Linked DNA regions of Dehalococcoides mccartyi CG5. The protein of the gene in region 2 interacts with the protein of the main gene of each other region in a pairwise test. Links are inferred from orthologs where the notes say so. Each region holds a gene or a part of one and is shown on either strand. Other genes may lie near its edges. The genes, in order: X794_RS04115 and def.

The links.
Region 1: the proteins of def (region 2) and X794_RS04115 interact in binary tests that used the Escherichia coli proteins (3 or more experiments, as listed by UniProt). The link is inferred for Dehalococcoides mccartyi CG5 from one-to-one orthologs.

Annotation. Positions count from the first base shown.
Region 1 is NZ_CP006951.1:770,781-779,723, forward strand. Bases 5,539-8,435 are described here. They hold X794_RS04115 (aspartate-semialdehyde dehydrogenase), read left to right. Parts: upstream 5,539-6,427; coding sequence 6,428-7,444; downstream 7,445-8,435. Other genes in these bases: X794_RS04105 (polyribonucleotide nucleotidyltransferase), read left to right, coding at 5,539-5,609; dapB (4-hydroxy-tetrahydrodipicolinate reductase), read left to right, coding at 5,626-6,417; dapA (4-hydroxy-tetrahydrodipicolinate synthase), read left to right, coding at 7,447-8,340; X794_RS04125 (GNAT family N-acetyltransferase), read left to right, coding at 8,342-8,435. In the rest of the region: X794_RS04085 (prolipoprotein diacylglyceryl transferase), read right to left, coding at 1-290; X794_RS04090 (DEAD/DEAH box helicase), read right to left, coding at 361-2,655; X794_RS04095 (DUF503 domain-containing protein), read right to left, coding at 2,667-2,957; rpsO (30S ribosomal protein S15), read left to right, coding at 3,136-3,405; more of X794_RS04105, read left to right, coding at 3,447-5,538; more of X794_RS04125, read left to right, coding at 8,436-8,943.
Region 2 is NZ_CP006951.1:566,463-575,433, forward strand. The notes cover bases 2,883-5,807. They hold def (peptide deformylase), read right to left. Parts: upstream 4,635-5,807; coding sequence 4,131-4,634; downstream 2,883-4,130. Other genes in these bases: X794_RS02930 (YggS family pyridoxal phosphate-dependent enzyme), read left to right, coding at 2,883-3,451; X794_RS02935 (MtnX-like HAD-IB family phosphatase), read right to left, coding at 3,448-4,107; heR (heliorhodopsin HeR), read right to left, coding at 4,920-5,723; X794_RS02955 (DUF2177 family protein), read right to left, coding at 5,781-5,807. In the rest of the region: X794_RS02910 (hypothetical protein), read right to left, coding at 1-177; X794_RS02915 (hypothetical protein), read right to left, coding at 319-1,725; X794_RS02925 (zinc ribbon domain-containing protein), read left to right, coding at 2,458-2,778; more of X794_RS02930, read left to right, coding at 2,789-2,882; more of X794_RS02955, read right to left, coding at 5,808-6,182; X794_RS02960 (dienelactone hydrolase family protein), read right to left, coding at 6,192-6,851; X794_RS07375 (hypothetical protein), read left to right, coding at 7,064-7,228; X794_RS02965 (sodium-translocating pyrophosphatase), read right to left, coding at 7,302-8,971. UniProt on the Escherichia coli protein: Removes the formyl group from the N-terminal Met of newly synthesized proteins. Requires at least a dipeptide for an efficient rate of reaction. N-terminal L-methionine is a prerequisite for activity but the enzyme has broad specificity at other positions.

The DNA.
Region 1 (8,943 bases), 210 kb from region 2 along the record:
ATAGCTCCGAATATGGTCAGACCTTCGCCGCTAAATATAGCTCCGGGATTAAGGCTGTAATATTCCCAAGCATCTATAACATGCAGAAGCTTTGCAAAGACAATGCCGGAAGGAATAGCGATAATAGCCGCAGTCAGCACGGTATCATACGAAATATTCGCCCCGCGTTTAATCCGCCAGAATATCCATGAAACCAGTGCCACCACACCCAGTGCCATCATGATGCCATACCACTTAACCACCAGCGAACCTATGCTGAAGGCTACCGGGTCTACATTTATTTCAAACATAATTACCTGTCCTGTTTCAATTTAAAAAGAGGCGTGACCTAATTAAAATTATACCTTAACAAATTCGTCATCACAAACAGGTTTTGCCAAGGCATCTTTCCAGCACTGTTTTTGCCCCGTTTTTATCCAGCGGTTTATTGTTATTTCCGCATTTGGGGGACTGGACACAGCTGGGGCAGCCATCTACGCAGGTACATTTATCAATAAGGTTACGGGCAGTTTCCCAAAGCTGGTCAATAATCTCGTACCCTTTTTCGGCAATGCCCACCCCGCCGGGATGCCCGTCATAGATGAATATTGCCGAAGTACCCGTATCCGGGTGAAGGGGGGTGGAAACACCCCCGATATCACTGCGGTCACACAAGGCAAACAAAGGCAAAAGCCCAATAAGGGCATGTTCGGCAGCGTGGATAGCCCCGTGAAAATCCATTTTATATTTTTCCATAATACGGACTGTTTCAGCCGGCAGTTTAAACCAAACCGCTATAGTGGGAAAGGTTTGAGGCGGCAAATCCAGCTGCTCTTCACTCAATATCTGCTCGGTAAACTGGGCTTTGCGTCTGTAACCTGTTACCGTTAGAGTAACGTCTACTTTGCCCAGATATACACTGATATCCCCCACCAGTTTGTTTTTCAACACTTCACGTATACTTATTTCGGTAAGGTCATGGGTAACCGTATAGTATTCCAGTTTTTTCTTCTCCAGCAAGGCTACCTGTGAATTCAGATCAAAACTGCTTACCAGATAGCTTTCACCCTGATGCAGGTAAACTGCCCCCGGATAGGTCTGCAGAAAGGCTGTTTGGTAGTCCAGCGTTTCAATAATTTGTCCGCTCTGCGCATCTACCAGACAAAAATCCTTGCCCGAAGCTGAACGGATACTGACATCTCTGGCAGGATAAGAAATATCTGCTGATATATAATAATTGCCCCGCCGCTTGTTAAGTACTCTTTCTTCGGAGAGTATTTCCAGTTCTTCAGCCAGATTTTCTCCGAAAATATCTGTTTCGGATTCATTTAAGGGCATTTCCCAAGCAGCACATAACAGGTGGGCTTTATATATATACGGATTTTCAGGATTTATAAAAGTACTTTCAAAACCGCTGTTAAACAACCTTTCAGGGTTATTCATATAGTACTGGTCAAGCGGGTTATCCAGCCCCAGCAAAAATGAAAGAGAGTGGCCGCACCTTCTGCCGCTGCGCCCCGCCTGCTGGAAAGTGCTGGAAATACTGCCCGGAAAACCGGTCAGTATGCTAGCCCCAAGGTCACCGATATCCACCCCCAGTTCCAGTGCATTGGTGGAAACCGCCCCCAGCAATTTACCTGAGAAAAGTTCTTTTTCTATTTTGCGGCGGTCTTCGGCAGTATATCCTCCCCGATATGGCTTGATAAGGTCGGCAAATTCGGGTTTTATGGCTATCAGGCGGTCACGCGAATATTTATAAATAAGCTCGGTAAGCCGTTTAGTACGAGCAAAATCCAGCGTGCGGATTTCGTGGCTGACCAACTCACTTAAAAGAAACGCGGACTCCGAGTTGGCACTATGACGCATCCCGTTAGCGGGGTCAATAATAGGCGGATTCCAAAAAATAAAATCCTTTTCTGCTCTGGGAGCACCGTCATTATCCACCACTGAAAAAGGCAGTCCGGTCAAACTTTGGGCGTGAGTGCCGGGACTGGCAATAGTAGCTGAACTGAGAATAAACTTCGGTGAACTGCCATAGTAACTGCAAATACGCCGAAGCCGCCTTATGATATTTGCCAGATGCGAACCAAATACCCCACGGTAGATGTGGGCTTCGTCTATAACCACATATTCCAGATGACGTAAAAAACGGCTCCATTTCTGGTGGGACGGCAATATGGACACATGAAGCATATCCGGGTTGGAAAGTATAATCCTTGCCTGCAAACGGATATCCGAACGGTTACGGTTCGGGGTATCACCGTCATACACATCCATCTCTTCAGCCAAAAGCAGCGATGGCACCGCAAATGATTTCAGGCTTCGCAACTGGTCCTGCGCCAAAGCCTTTGTGGGGTAAAGATATAGGGCTCTGGCATTCGGGTCCGATACCAGTTTTTCAAGTACCGGCAGGTTATAGCACAAACTTTTGCCGCTGGCCGCCGGGGTAGCCACAATTATGTTTTTACCCTGCCGGCAAAGATTTACTGCGGTTGCCTGGTGGGTATATAACGGCAAAATTCGTTTTTTCCTAAGGCGGGCATCTATCTGGGGTAAAAGCGGGGCATCTGGTTTAGCATATTCCGCCGGGCGGTATGGCAAGCGTTCAATGTGGGCTATCTGCTCCTGATAATCAGGCAGAGATGCAATATAGGCCAAAAACTCGGTAGTTTCCAAGAGATATCACCTTAAACTGCCATTATTTCAATCTCAAAATCACGGATAACCACATCAAATCCGCCATCGGTTACAAAAGCCAAAGCTTTATTTAGTAACTGGTCGGCTACTATGGCACTGTTACTTATGCAGCTTATACCTATAACCGCCGTCTTCCAGCTATCCATCTCTTCTACTTCGGCTACGGAAATATTAAAACGGCTTCGCAACTGCCTGATCAGGGGTTGAACAAGCTGGCGTTTACCCTTCAGAGAGGTGTTTTCTGGCAGATCCAGCCATAATCTGAGTATACCTGAGTGCAAGCTAAAGAACTCCTTTTTACAAGGCTCTCAAATGAATATACCCTGCCCACTATATTACGTCAAGTAAATGCTTGCCGAAATGTGGTATATTATACCTAAATATAGTGCATTTGTTTTACAATATAGCCACGCTGTGATATAATTTTGACTTTGAATTAAGTAGAATAATATAAGGGGAATAAGTTTGGACAAACAGGAAAAATCTCTGATCATTAATGAATTCAAGAAGAGCGAATCCGATACTGGCTCTACTGAAGTGCAGGTAGCTTTGCTCACTGCCCGTATCCACCAGTTAACCACCCATATGATAGCCAATAAACACGATTTTCATACCAAGAGAAGCCTGCTTACTCTGGTTGGCCGCCGCCGCCGCTTGCTTTCATACATGCGCAACAGCAATGGGGCCGGTTATCAGGAGCTTATTGCCAATCTTGGCCTTAGAAAATAGTTTTTGCCAAAGGCAAATAACCCCGTAAGGAGATTACGTTATTGATAACTGCCAACTCATTTGAACGAACTATCGGCGGCAGGAAACTTGTTATTGAGAGCGGGAAACTTGCCCGTCTTGCAGATGCCGCGATTACTATCCGCTATGCGGATACTGAATTACTGGTAACACTTTGTTCTGCCAAGAAACCTCGCGAAGGGGTAGATTTTCTCCCCCTGACTATAGATTACGAAGAGCGGATGTATGCCGCCGGCAAAATCCCCGGCGGGTTTATCCGCCGTGAAGGCCGCCCCAGTGAACAGGCTATTTTGGCTGGGCGACTGACTGACAGACCTCTTCGCCCTCTTCTCCCCAAAGAGTGGCGCAATGATCTTCAGATTATTATTACCGTAATTGCTTCAGACAAGGAAAATGACGCTGATATCTGGGGCGTAGTGGGTGCTTCCACAGTTCTGGCCATGTCTGAAATACCATATGAAGGTCCGGTCGGAGCCAGCCGTATTGGATATATAAACGGTGAATTTGTGCTTAATCCCACTTTTGCCCAGTTGGAATCAAGCCAGCTGGATCTGGTGGTAGTCAGCACCCGCAAAGCGGTGGTGATGATTGAAGCCGGTTCCAAAGAAATTCCTGAAGACATTATGATTAACGCTATTGAGTTTGCCCATAAGGCAAATCAAGAGCTTATTGACCTCCAGGATGAAATCCGTGCCAAGCTCGGCAAAGAAAAGCTACCCGTGCCGGTGCTTGAAATACCCGAAGAAGTCAAAACGGCTGTTGCCGCTTTTGTAAAAGGACGGGTAAATGAAGCCCTTAGCCACCAAGATAAAACCGCCCGTGAAAATGCGGTTGAAGGCCTTCAGGCTGAACTGGTTGCGGCTTTATCAGAAACATTCGCCGAAGGTGATATCCTGGCCGCTTATGACAAAGAAATCAAGAAAGCTATCCGCTCTACTATACTTGAGAAGGATATCCGGGTAAACGGACGGGGTATCAAACAGCTTCGCCAGCTGGATGCTGAAACAGGGCTTTTGCCCCGCGTCCATGGCTCTGCTTTATTCACCCGCGGTGATACCCAGGTCATGGCTATAACCACCCTTGGTTCTTTACAGGAATCCCAACAGCTGGATGGCTTAAGTGCCGAAGATACCAAGCGTTTTATGCTTCACTACAACTTTGCCCCCTTCTCTACCGGTGAAGTAAAACGTTCCGGTTCTCCCGGACGGCGTGAAATCGGTCATGGCGCTTTGGCCGAACGTGCCTTAGTGCCTGTCCTGCCCACTCCGGAAGAATTCCCCTATACCATTCGTCTGGTAGCTGACGTGGTTGGCTCATCAGGCTCTACCTCTATGGGCAGTGTCTGTTCGTCCAGCCTGTCACTTATGGATGCAGGCGTACCGGTCAAAAAAGCTGTCGCAGGAATCTCCATCGGCCTTATTACCGGTGAAAATGATACCTACTGCACCATTACTGATATTGAAGGCATCGAAGATAACTACGGCGATATGGACTTTAAAGTTGCCGGTACCCGTGACGGCATAACCGCCATACAGGTGGATATGAAGGTCAAGGGTATCAGTTTTGATATTATCCGTGATGCCATATACCAGGCAAAAGAAGCCCGCTATAACATACTGGACGTAATGGACAAAGCTCTTGCCCAGCCTAAAACAGAGCTTAGCCCTTATGCCCCCAGAATGTACAAGATAAATATTGACCCCTCCAAGATTGGCAGTGTTATCGGCAGCGGCGGCAAAACTATCCGCTCTATTATTGAGCAAACCAATACTACCGTTGACATTGAAAATGACGGCACAGTGGTTATTGGTGCTACTGACGAGGCTTCGGCTAAAAAGGCCATCAAGATAATTGAAGACCTGACTAAAGACATCGAAGCCGGCAGTATTTATACCGGTAAGGTCACCCGTATAATGACCTTCGGTGCTTTTGTTGAAATCCTGCCCGGAAAAGAAGGCATGGTACACATAAGCGAACTGGCCGACCATAGAGTTGAAAAAGTGGAAGATATAGTCAAGGTGGGTGATGATATAACGGTTAAGGTTATAGAGATTGATAACCAGGGCAGGGTAAACCTGTCACACAGGGTTATTCTCAACCCGAACGCTGTACCCATTTCACGCAACCGTGATTCTCAGCCGCGTCGTCCCGGTCCTTTCCGCCCTTCTGACCGGTCTAACTCATAATATATTAGGAGGCGCTATGACACCTATAAAGGTTGTAGTTCACGGTGCCTCAGGCAAAATGGGCCAGGAGGTCTTAAAGACCCTGTGCCAGGAAAATAACTTTCATCCGGTGGGAGCAGTGGATATACGGGCGGAAAACCCTGCCATGGCTCTGCCGGATGGCAGCGGTTCTATCCCCTACTCGGCAGACCTTTCTTCCATTCTTTCGCAGACCAAGCCTGACGTAATGGTAGATTTTACTGTTGCCAAGGCTTCCATGCCTGCCGTCCGTATTGCCGCCGCCCACAAGGTTAATCTGGTCATAGGCACTACCGGCTTTTCACCTGAGGAAATATCTGAAATTGAACAGTTAGCCAAAACCAATGATATTGGAATTATACTTGCACCCAACTTTGCCCTTGGTGCTATAATAATGGTTCATTTGGCACAGGTTGCTTCGCGCTTCCTTTCCAGTGCTGAGGTGATAGAACTGCATCATGATAAGAAACTGGACTCACCTTCCGGCACCGCTCTGGTCACAGTAGCGTCCATGCTGGAAGCCAGGGGTGAAGCTTTTAACAAACCACCCAAGGAAAATCTTACAGATGCCCGCGGACAGGAACACGATGGCATACGAGTACATAGTGTACGCCTGCCGGGTCTGCTGGCACATCAGGAAGTTATTTTTGGTGCGGCCGGTCAAACACTGACTATTAGGCATGATGCCTTTAGCCGTGAATGCTATATGCCGGGTGTTTTACTGGCGATAAAAGAAATAGTCCATACCAAAGGTTTTGTTTTTGGTCTGGACAAACTGCTTAAGCTTTAGGAGGCAGTCCATGGGTTACAGAGTGGCCATAGTAGGTGCTACCGGAATGGTAGGTCAGGAATTTATAAAAGTACTGGAAAAACGGGATTTTCCTATGGATTCCGTTTCACTCCTGGCGTCTGACCGCTCTGCGGGCAAGATAATAACTGTAAAAGGCGAGGCAATAGAGGTCAAAGAAACTGCCTATGACTCATTTAACGATGTAGATATTGCCTTGTTTTCTGCCGGCGCGGATATTTCCCGCCATTTTGCCCCTATTGCTGCCCAGCACAAAGCCATAGTGGTAGACAACAGTGCCGCATTCCGTATGGATCCTAAAGTACCGCTGGTAGTGCCTGAGGTAAATATTGAAGACATTACCAAGCATAAAGGGATAATTGCCAACCCCAACTGTTCCACAATTCAGATGGTTGTTGCCCTGTACCCCCTGCATCAGGTAAACCCGATTAAACGTATTGTGGTAACTACTTTTCAGGCCGTTTCCGGTACAGGCATAAACGCAGTGGACGAGCTTCGAACCCAAACCCGCCAGCTGCTTGACGGTCAAAAAGCGGTTGCACATGTATATTCCCACCAGATTGCTTTTAATGTCCTGCCGGAGATTGATGTCTTTCTGGACAGCGGTTACACCAAGGAAGAATGGAAAATGCTGGAAGAAACCCGCAAGATTATGCATGCGGACAATATACAAGTTTCGGCTACCTGCGTCAGGGTGCCGGTCTTTACCGGCCATTCGGAAGCTATTACTGTAGAATTTGAACGCCCCATGGAACCGGAGCAGGCACGCGATATACTCCTGCGGTCACCCGGCATCAAAGTACTGGACGAAACTGCTGTCAAACTCTATCCCCACCCGTGGTTGGCCACCGGCACAGACGAGGTCTTTGTGGGGCGGATACGTAAAGATATATCTAGTCCCAATGGTTTGGTTATGTGGGTAGTGGCTGATAACGTCAGAAAAGGTGCTGCTCTAAATGCAGTCCAGATTGCCGAAGAACTGGTTAACCGCGGCATGATAGGAGGTTAGAAATGAAAGAATTAGGCAGACTTATTACCGCCATGGTAACCCCGTTTAAAACAGACGGGACAGTAGATTATGCTCAGGCTCAGAAACTGGCTCTGGGGCTGTTAGATTCAGGCAGTGACGGGCTGGTAGTAGTTGGCACCACAGGTGAATCTCCCACCGTTACCTGGGAAGAAGAACACGCCCTGTTTGCAGCCGTAAAATCGGCTGTCGGCAACAGGGGCAAGGTTATTGCCGGTACGGGTGCCAATAGCACTCAGGAAGCATTGGAAAACACTCTCAAAGCCGAAAAGATAGGGGTAGATGCCTGTTTGCTGGTAGTGCCCTATTATAACAAGCCTACCCAAGAGGGTTTGTATCTCCATTTCAAGACCATTGCAGAGGCTACCAAGCTTCCCTGCATACTTTACAATGTACCCTCACGGACTATTACCCATATGAACCCGGAAACAGTAATCCGCTTGAGCCAGATACCCAATATTGTGGGTATCAAAGAAGCCAGCGGCAAACTGGATGATATCGCCCAAATAATAAACAATGTCCGCCCTGATTTTACCGTCTGGAGCGGAAATGATAGTGATACCCTGCCCATGCTGGCAATGGGTTCTTACGGGGTAATCTCGGTAGCATCACATCTGGTAGGCAACCAGATAAAAGACATGATAACCAGCTTTGTCTCAGGCAATACGGAGCATGCGGCTGCTATCCACCGCCACCTGACGCCGCTGATACGCTCACTCTTTGTAGTATCCAACCCCATACCTATCAAATATGCCCTGAATTATCTGGGGTTTGAAGTGGGCGGGCTGAGACTGCCCATGACCGAAGCAGATGAGAAAACTGCTGCCCTTATACGCGAAAGCCTTAGGGGCTATACTATTGACCTGCCCATAAAATAAAATGATACAGTCCGACAATGGTCTATACCGTTTGGAAAAAACGGACATAAAACATCTTGCAAGGGTAGCTGCCGAGGCTTTCAGGGATGATCCGCTCACTGTATATCTTCTGCAGGGAGATATCCAAAAAGCTAAGCGGTTACCGATAGTTTTTGAGTATTATGCCGCACTGGGCATAAAATACGGGCAGGCATATGCTTCCTCACCCGATATGGAAGCGGTTTCCATTTGGTTTGATACTCCGGTTCGTATATCCCTCTGGCAACTTATCAGTTGCGGTTTTCCCTTGAAAAACCTGTGGTGCGGTTTTAATTACTTCCAGAGGGATATGCAACTAAACAACCTGTGTGACAAAATGAGAGACCAGCTGTACCCTTTTAGTAACAAATACCTTGCCTTGCTGGCTGTAGCTCCTAAATACCGTATGCAGGGATTCGCCAGCAAAGTTATCCGCCCTATTCTGGCGGAACTAGACCGGAGTAATGTAACATCTTACCTTGAAACCCAAAACTTGCAGAATGTAAATATGTACCGCCGCTGGGGGTATGAAGAAATAGGCCAATTTAATTTGCCCTTAAGCAATATCTCACTTCATGCCATGCT
Region 2 (8,971 bases):
AGCACTTTCAGCAGCTTTGCCGGCAGTGACAGCCGCTTCTTGTGCCCGGCGGGCGGCTTCGGCAGCCGCACGTATATTAGCATCCATTTCATCAAGAATCTGGGGTAAGGGCTTAGTTAAAATCTTGGGTTGGGCAACAGGCTCATTATTTGAAGAAATATTTTTCTTTCCTTCCATTTTTTAGATTCCTCTCACCATTATTAACCAAAAAACCTAAAGCCTCCCAGCCGAGTTAAACGGTTGAGAGGCTTTTGTATCAGGTTTGACCACCACGAAGTGATTATATCACCCGTAATAGACCATCAACAAGATATATTATTAAATCAAGGCGCCAAGAGCAGTAGCAATAAGTACTGCTGCGAATACTATACTAAGGTTAATTACTACCAGAATTACGATCCATTCCCAGCTGGTAAGGCGTTTGATGACGGCTTTGACCAGAGCCTCCTCGGCCTTGGCAAGTGCCTCTTCAGCAGCTCTACGCGCACTTTGGGCAACTTCTTCGGCTGTCTGCCTGACCCGTGATACCTCTGCTACGGCTCTATCTGCAGCAGCTCTGGCGGTAGTTTCAGCGCCGGTGGCCCGTTCAGCAGCAGCTTTGGCGGTAGCTTCAGCACCGGTGGCTCGCTCAGCGGCAGATTTGGCGGTGCTTTCAGCCCGGCTAGCTAGCTCTTGCAAGATGGACATAGCAGTCCGGATAGCATCATCGCCGGCTTTGTCTGCAGATACAGCTTGCTGAGCCATGTTTTCGGCAATTTTAAAACCATTGGCAGCAGATTCTTTGGCCATTCGGCCAGCTTCATCAACTGCTGTTGCCAATTTGCCGCTAACCTTGGTGGCAGCTTCAATGGCTTCATCTCCGGCCACATCGGCCATTTCAGCCTTGTGGGACAATTGTTCAGATAAGTGTAAAGCAGATATCGCCATTTCCTTGGCTTTGCGCCCGGCATCATCAGCGGTTTTACCTGCTTCGGTAGTTAGTTTGATAGTGGCATCTTTGCCGGCAGATTTGGCGGCAGCTATAGCGGCTGCAACTTCAACACTGTTTTTTTCAGCCTGTTTAATAAGCCTCTCAAGGGCTTCTTTGGCGGCTTTTGCAATTTCTTCAGCCCTGATTGCAGCTTGTTCAGCGGCTCTTTGGGCAGCTAAGGCAGCTTCTTTTGAGGAACGGGCAACTTCATCAGCTTTAGCAGTTGCTTCCTCAGCAGCATATATGGCGGCTCTAGCCGTTTCTTCGGCACGCATGGCGGCTTCTTCAGCCCGTCTGGCGGCTTCTTCAGCAGATAAACTAGCTTGAGCAGCTGCCTCAGCGGCAGAGGCTCTAGCTTTTTCGCTGGCTTCTTCAGCCGCTTTCTTGAAAGTTTCAGCTGCTTTTACTGCGGCCCTATCAGCTTCTACTGAACGTAAAATAGCTTCCTGAGCCTTTGCAGTAGCTTCGGCAGCTTTAGCAACTGCTTCGGCAGCAGCTTTTTTGGCTACCGCTGCAGCGTTTTCGCCTGCAAGCCGGGCATCTTCAGCCCGTTTTTCCGCCACCTCAGCGGCACGCATAGAAGTACCGGCAGATGCACTTGCTTGTTTGGCTGCTTCCTCTGCACGTCTGGCAGCTTCCGCGGCAGCGCGGATATTGGCTTCCATTTCGTCCAGAATGATAGGCAGAGGCTTGGTCATAATCTTGGGACCGGGTTGGTCTACATGCTGACCCAGAGCGGGGCTTTTATTCTCCATTTCATCCTCTTTCCTTGGCCGGCTAGTAGTACCAATGCCACAAATAGCCGTTGCCAAAAACTATATATAGCTCTGACAATTAAAACGCACTATTAAACAAGCAAGTACTTATATATCACTCACGTGTAGTCTAATCTATGCTCAAGGCAGAGTCAATACGAAATCATGAGTGATCAAGAATAAATTCTATTATGTAAAGAAGTCTTAATGGGTTACATTGTAGAAATTTTAGTAGAAATGGGTAAATATATCTGTGTTAAATTACCCGAAGAAAAAATACTGCTTAGTAACATATAGATAATGCTGCCAAATTGGATTGGCAATATTTTATATAATTTGTAAACCTTCGTTTCTGTGGATGTGAAGAACGCCTGCTGATATAGTACTTGAAGGTAATCAATTGTTGTCCTAGAAGACCTTTTGCCGGGTGATCAATAATATACTGGCATAGCGAAAGATAATTGGGGGTTATGTTGAGCTATGATTTCAGGTTTGAATTTAGTGGTGGGGAAGCGGGGACTCGAACCCCGACGCCTTTCGACACATGATCCTAAGTCATGCCCGTCTGCCAATTCCGGCACTCCCCCACTTTGAAAGTACATATTAACATTTTGTGATGTGCCTCTCAAGCTAAAGACAGATAATCAGTTTGACAAGCGGGCCTTTCCATTATAACATCACTCTATGATTGTTCTGTTTGGAAACAAAGCTTACTTTGATATTTTAGGATATATGGTCACTACCTGTCCGGGATGCAAGACCACCTCCGTAATGACTGTCGAGCAGCAACGCAAAAAACTTACGGTTTATTTTATTCCCACCTTTGATTTTTCCCGTAAGCAATACATGTATTGCGGCCATTGCCATGAGCGGTTTGAAATTGATAAAAGTCTCCAATCCACGGTGAAAGCTCGCCTGCTTAGCAAAAAACAGATGGAAAAACTGATGGTGGAACTGGAGATGGAAAAACCCCGGTACGAATGTGCAAATTGTGAATCAAGAATAGAAGCCGGTATGAAGTTCTGTCCTCAATGCGGAAATAATTTGGGTTGACGGTGAATGCATGTACGAAAATATTGCCCAAAACATAAGAGATATTCTGGCGGAGCTACCGCCTGACGTAGTGCTTGTGGCAGCTGTCAAAAAACGCCAACCGGCTGAAATATTAGCTGCTATAGCCGCTGGGGTAAAAATTATCGGGCATAACTATCTCTCCGAGGCTGAAGAAACCTATCCTTTTATCGGTGATAAGGCCGAGTGGCACTTTATCGGAAAACTCCAATCAAATAAATGCAAAAAGATAGCCCGACTGTTCTCAGTTGTGGAAACAGTGGATAGCTTTGAAATAGCATCTGAGCTAAATCGCAGAGCCGCCGAAATTGATAAAGTTATGTCGGTTTTTATAGAAATAAACAGCGGCAGGGAAAAACAGAAATCAGGGGTATTGCCTGAAGAAACTGTAGAACTGGCAAAGCGGATATCCGGCTTGTCTAATCTTAAACTGGCCGGTTTGATGACTATGGGGCCGGCACTGGAAGATCCTGAGGAACTCCGCACCATATTCCGTCTTACCAAGATAAAATTTGACGAAATAGCTGTTATGGGTTTGCCGAACACCGAGCTTAAGTTTCTTTCCATGGGCATGTCAGTCTCTTACAAAGTGGCCGTTCAGGAAGGGACCAATCTGGTTAGGTTGGGCACGCGTATCTTTGGCAACCGCCCCTAGCGGGGTATTGTTTTCAGACGGGATACAACGTCATGCAGGTCTTGAAACGGATAACAGGGTAAATTGCTCTGTTTAAAGCGGTCTAGAAGCATATCCGTAGCAAAAGTATATTCACAAAGTTTGGCGGGTGGGAAATCCGAAGGGCCGTTGCCTGCATAAATGACCTGATAGTTCTGTGAGATAAAATGATTGGTATAGCTTTCCTTAAAACCATTCTCCACCATTTTGCCGTCGGGGCCGTAATAGCGGGCATCCAGCCCGTTACTGGTGAAAAGTGTACGAGCAGCGTTTATCTCAATATCCTTAAATCCCAGTTCTTCCAACATGGTATGAATATAAAAGTCTAATCCATTGCTTACCACCGAAAAGCGGATATTTTCCTGGCGGCAGTAATTGATAAGTTCATATATGCCTTTCTTGGGTACGGCATTCTTGCGGATAAATTCAACCAGTGTTTCCCTGTCTTCCTTTACCAGTGCAAAAGCCCTGTAGTTAAAATCACCCACACTTATTTTGCCTTGTTGATACTCGCGTAAAATGGCACACCAATCACCTTGAGCATATTTCTCAAGTATTAAAAAGCTTACATCCCCTTCGGTAAGGGTGCCGTCAAAATCACTCTGAAACATTAGTTTCGGGTTATGAGAAAAAGGCATATATAACAGTCCTATTCGTTTGGCTATTCACGGATTTCTTCGGGCATTTCATCATCCGGCCCTATCTCGTGCAATTGGTCTTCACTCTCAAGGTGGTCTATATAAAGGATACCGTCCAGATGTTCGGTTTCATGTTCCAGTAGCTGGGCTACAATACCGGTTCCTTTTATACGGCAGGCCTTGCCATGGCGGTCAAGACCTTTGGCAGTTACTGTTTCGGCTCTGGTAAGTTCACCAAAATAACCCGGAATGGAGAGACAACCTTCGGTAACCTGTCTCTGACCTTCTTTTTTGACAATCTCCGGGTTGATAAGCACGGTGGCTTCTTTGGTATCTGGTTCACGGAAAACCACTAACCTTAAAGATACGCCTACTTGAGGGGCGGCTAACCCCGCTCCGTCAGCGCTATTCATAGTTTCTATCATGTCATCAATGAGAGTTTGGATAGAACCATCAATAGAAGGCACTTTTTTGGCTTTTTTCCTTAAAACTGGCTCAGGCAACTCACAGATGCGGCGGATAGCCATGAAACATTTCTCCGTTTACGAATTAGTTTATAAAATTACACTATAACTATAACATATTTAGCTTTACCGGACAAAAATTCAGACTTGCTCAAAGTTAATCTCTGTGCTACCATATCTTGCACAGTCGGGGTGTAGCGCAGCCTGGTAGCGCACCTGAATGGGGTTCAGGTGGTCGGAGGTTCAAATCCTCTCACCCCGACCATTTTCTCTAAACTAAAGCCCTCTTTCAAAAGAGGGCTTTTTTATTAGGTAAATAATTAATCTTATGTAGCTATATGATTTAGCTTAAGAACCACCCGCCAGTGCTCCGCCAAATACCTGCCAGGCAAGAGCTGTCTTGGCTGTAAGGCTCAGGAATATATAAACCCTCTCACCGAATAGATAATCCCGCCACTTGCCTACTTTTTTGTACTGCAGCCACATATTTAAAGCGAAGCTGAAGAAGAAAATGAACAGAGTAGGCAAAATGAAGTAAACAAAGGTTGGAATATTATCGCTGGCTTGTGATATTGCTCCGAAGAAATAAATACTGATAGCTACCCATGGCATAAATCCGGCAAAACACCCGAAAGTATAAGAAAGCCAGTTGGTTTTGGGAGTAGTCTGGTTGTGAAGCTCCATCATCAGCCCGAACAGGTTCATGGCGGCATTTGCCCCGAAAATAGCAATCAAAGTAGCCACGTCATATATGCCGCTAAGCATGGCAATCAGGACAATCATAATGGAGGAACTCAAGGCATATTCATACCAGCGGGCGTAGTTAATGCCTTTGCTAAGGTTTGTCTTGTACCATTCAAATACGCCCGGTGAAGACAGCAGGAAGTGGGCTATGGCCGAAAGCAATAGGAATATAGCTACCATAGGGCCTATGGGCAGGTCAAATAGCATTTCCGGTGGTTTAAAAGTAATGCCGCCGGGGCCGCCGCCAATAAAGTTGGTAGTGACCGGGAGCGAAAAATTGTTGCTAAGAAACAGAATAAGTATTGACTGGGCCAAATGGAAACTACCCATAACGAGGTTGTAAACCCGCAGTTTCTTAAAGGTTTGCAACTGGTTTGATTCAGACTGTTTAGCTTTCTTGTTAGCCATGTTGCCTCCTATTACCCTTTCTTTGTTGGCAGAAAAACAGGCAAACTCCTAGAAAGGTTACAGACTATACAAAATACCGCCTGTTAAACCGGCGGCAGCACCCAAAAAAGTCCCCCAGCCTATATCTACCAGAGCCATTTTCAGGCTGAAGCTATTAAGGGTGGAATAATTAGTCAAGTCGTGAATGCCATAAGTAATAAACCCGAAAAGGCCGCCATACGCCAGAGCAGCAAAAATATTATCTTCCGCTAAAGGCAGTGCCATGGCTACGATACCCAAACTGATAAGCAGATAAACCAGTATGGCCGAAGGCCAGTCAGGTGACATCCCTCCTCCGCTCCAGCGGGCAATAGGAGAAAGTTCGGTTACATAAAATTTTTTGGCAATCAATCCAATCCAGATAAGATCCAGAACAAAGACAAGCACCAACACTATCAAGTAGACCAGTAGACTGCTCATCTTTCCTCCTTAAACTTGCTTTTCCATGTATTCTATAAACCAGCCACCTGCCAGTTCGGCTACTTTTTCCAATGCACCCGGTTCTTCAAAAAGGTGACCGGCTCCCGGTAATATGCAGAGATGGTTGGGGGCGCGCATTTGCTTTTGAGACTGGGTATTCAGCTTTAATACCTGAGAGTCATTTTCGCCAACTATAAATAAAGTGGGAGATTCCACCATGGGCAGCAGTTCTCTGGCAAGGTCAGGCCTTCCCCCCCTTGAGACAACGGCTTTAATTTGTCTGGGCAGTAATGCGGATGCATAAAGTGCAACTGCGGCCCCGGTGCTTGCCCCGAAATAACCTAACGGCAGGTCTTGGGTTTCTTCTCTGGCCTTCAGCATTTCGGTTACTTTTATAACCCTGTCTGCCAGAAAACGGAAATTGTAGCGGGTATTGGCAATAAGGATATCCACCATATCCTCTTTGGGTGTCAACAAATCAAATAGAAAGGTAGCCAGCCCGTAGCTGTTTAATTGATGAGCAACCTGACGGTTACGCGGACTCTGGTGGTTAGAACCTGAACCATGTACAAATATCACCAGCCCTATAGGTTCTGGTGGTATAGCCAAATCACCGGGCAAATTGGTAGTGCCTATCACAACATTTATGGTTTTTTCGTATATCTGCATAAAAATTCCTAGCTATAGTATAGGATATTACTGTGCCAAAGTCATTATAAATAAAGCAAAGTTGTTAATTTTTATTTAAAAATAGGTGTTTTCCCATAGGTCAAATAAGTACTAATACGCATTATCTTTGATGGTCAACTATTGTAACCTTCTAACACATACAGACTCTCTACCCCACCGTGTTTGAGTCAATTAAAGTGGAGGAGGCCGCCATGAAAGTTACAATAAACGCCTGCCCCAAATGTAAAAAGGAAAGGGTCATTCGGATAGAGGACGAAAATAACCTCTATGAATATCGGGAAAAATATGTGCATCAGGACTGCACTAAGTGTGTAGCAAAAGAAATGGAATCTAAAGCAGTGGGTGCTTCAGCCTGACCGTTAATATGTTATAAAATCAAAGCCCCCCGGTCTTGCAACCCGGGGGCTTTGATTTTAACTAACTATTTTACTAGATAAAGAGAGGTGCCAATACCAAAGTAATGGTGGAGAGCAACTTTATCAGTACGTGGATTGACGGTCCGGCAGTATCCTTGAAGGGGTCACCTACTGTATCACCTACCACGGTTGCGGCGTGGGTGACTGTATGTTTAAGAACAGGACTGCCATCTTTTTCCAGCATTTCGCCGGTCTCAATGTACTTTTTGGCATTGTCCCAAGCACCGCCTGAGTTATTCAGATATGCAGCCATCATAATGCCGCCTATGGTGCCAACCATCAGGAATCCGGCAATGGCCATAGCTGAATCATAGCCAGTCAGTTTCAGGAAAACACCCAGCACTATGGGAGAAAGTACGGGTAGCAGGCCGGGGAAAATCATTTCGCGCAGACCGGCGGCAGCGGTGATATCCACTGCACGGGCATAATCCGGGCGTGAAGTTCCCGCCAGAATACCGGGGTCAGCTTTGAACTGACGGCGTACTTCTTCAATAATCTTGGAAGCAGTTCTGCCTACAGCCTTGATGGCTACAGCGGAGAAGAAGAATACCAAAGCAACAGCCAATAAACCACCTACGAATACTTCTATACGTGAAAGGTCGACTGCCATCATCTCTGTTTCACCGCGAAGGAAGGCAACCCGCTCCAGATAGGCTTCAAAGAGCAGGAAGGCGGCCAGACCGGCAGAGGCCAAAGCATAACCTTTGGTCAAAGCCTTGGTGGTATTACCAACGGCATCCAGACGGTCAGTAATTTTTCTTACCTTGCCGCCTACTCCGGCCATTTCAATAACACCGTTTGCGTTATCGGTAATAGGGCCGAAGGTATCCATGGCCAGAATGAAGGGACAGGTCATAAGCATACCCATGGTAGCAGCGGCAGTACCAAACACTGCGCCTCCTGCGATACCGGTTTGTCCGCCCATCCAGTAAGAAAGAAGCAGAGCGGCACCAATAGTAATAGCGGTAGGCATGGCGGTCTCAAGACCGACAGCCGTACCGGAAACGATATTGGTAGCAGCACCGGTGCGTGAAGCGTTAGCAATTTCTTGTACCGGTTTATAGCGGAATTCAGTGTAGTACTGGGTTATGAAAACCATGGCTACACTGGTCAGGATACCGATAACGCCTGCGCCAAACAGCCACAGGTCACCACCAATGGTTTGGTTAGCTATAAAGATACCGATTATAGATAAACCTACAGCAGTAAAATAGCCGCGGTTGAGGGCATTCATGGGGCTTTCGTTATCTTTACCGCGTACAAACATAATACCCACTATTGAGGCCAAGATGCCGAAGGCACGGACAACCAACGGGAAGAGTACCCATGCGGCGTTTCCGGTAGCCAGATACAGGGTAATACCCAATATCATAGCACCTATGTTTTCGGCGGCAGTAGATTCAAATAAATCAGCACCGCGGCCGGCGCAGTCACCTACATTATCGCCCACCAGGTCTGCGATAACTGCGGCATTGCGGGGGTCGTCTTCGGGGATACCGGCTTCAACTTTACCAACCAGGTCAGCCCCCATGTCAGCGGCCTTGGTATAAATACCTCCACCCAGCTGGGCAAACAGGGCTACAAAGCTGGCACCGAAACCAAAACCGATGATAAGATGGGGAGTTACTTCGGGGTTTCCGCCGTACATGTAGTAGATGCCGGCAACACCCAGTAAACTTAAGG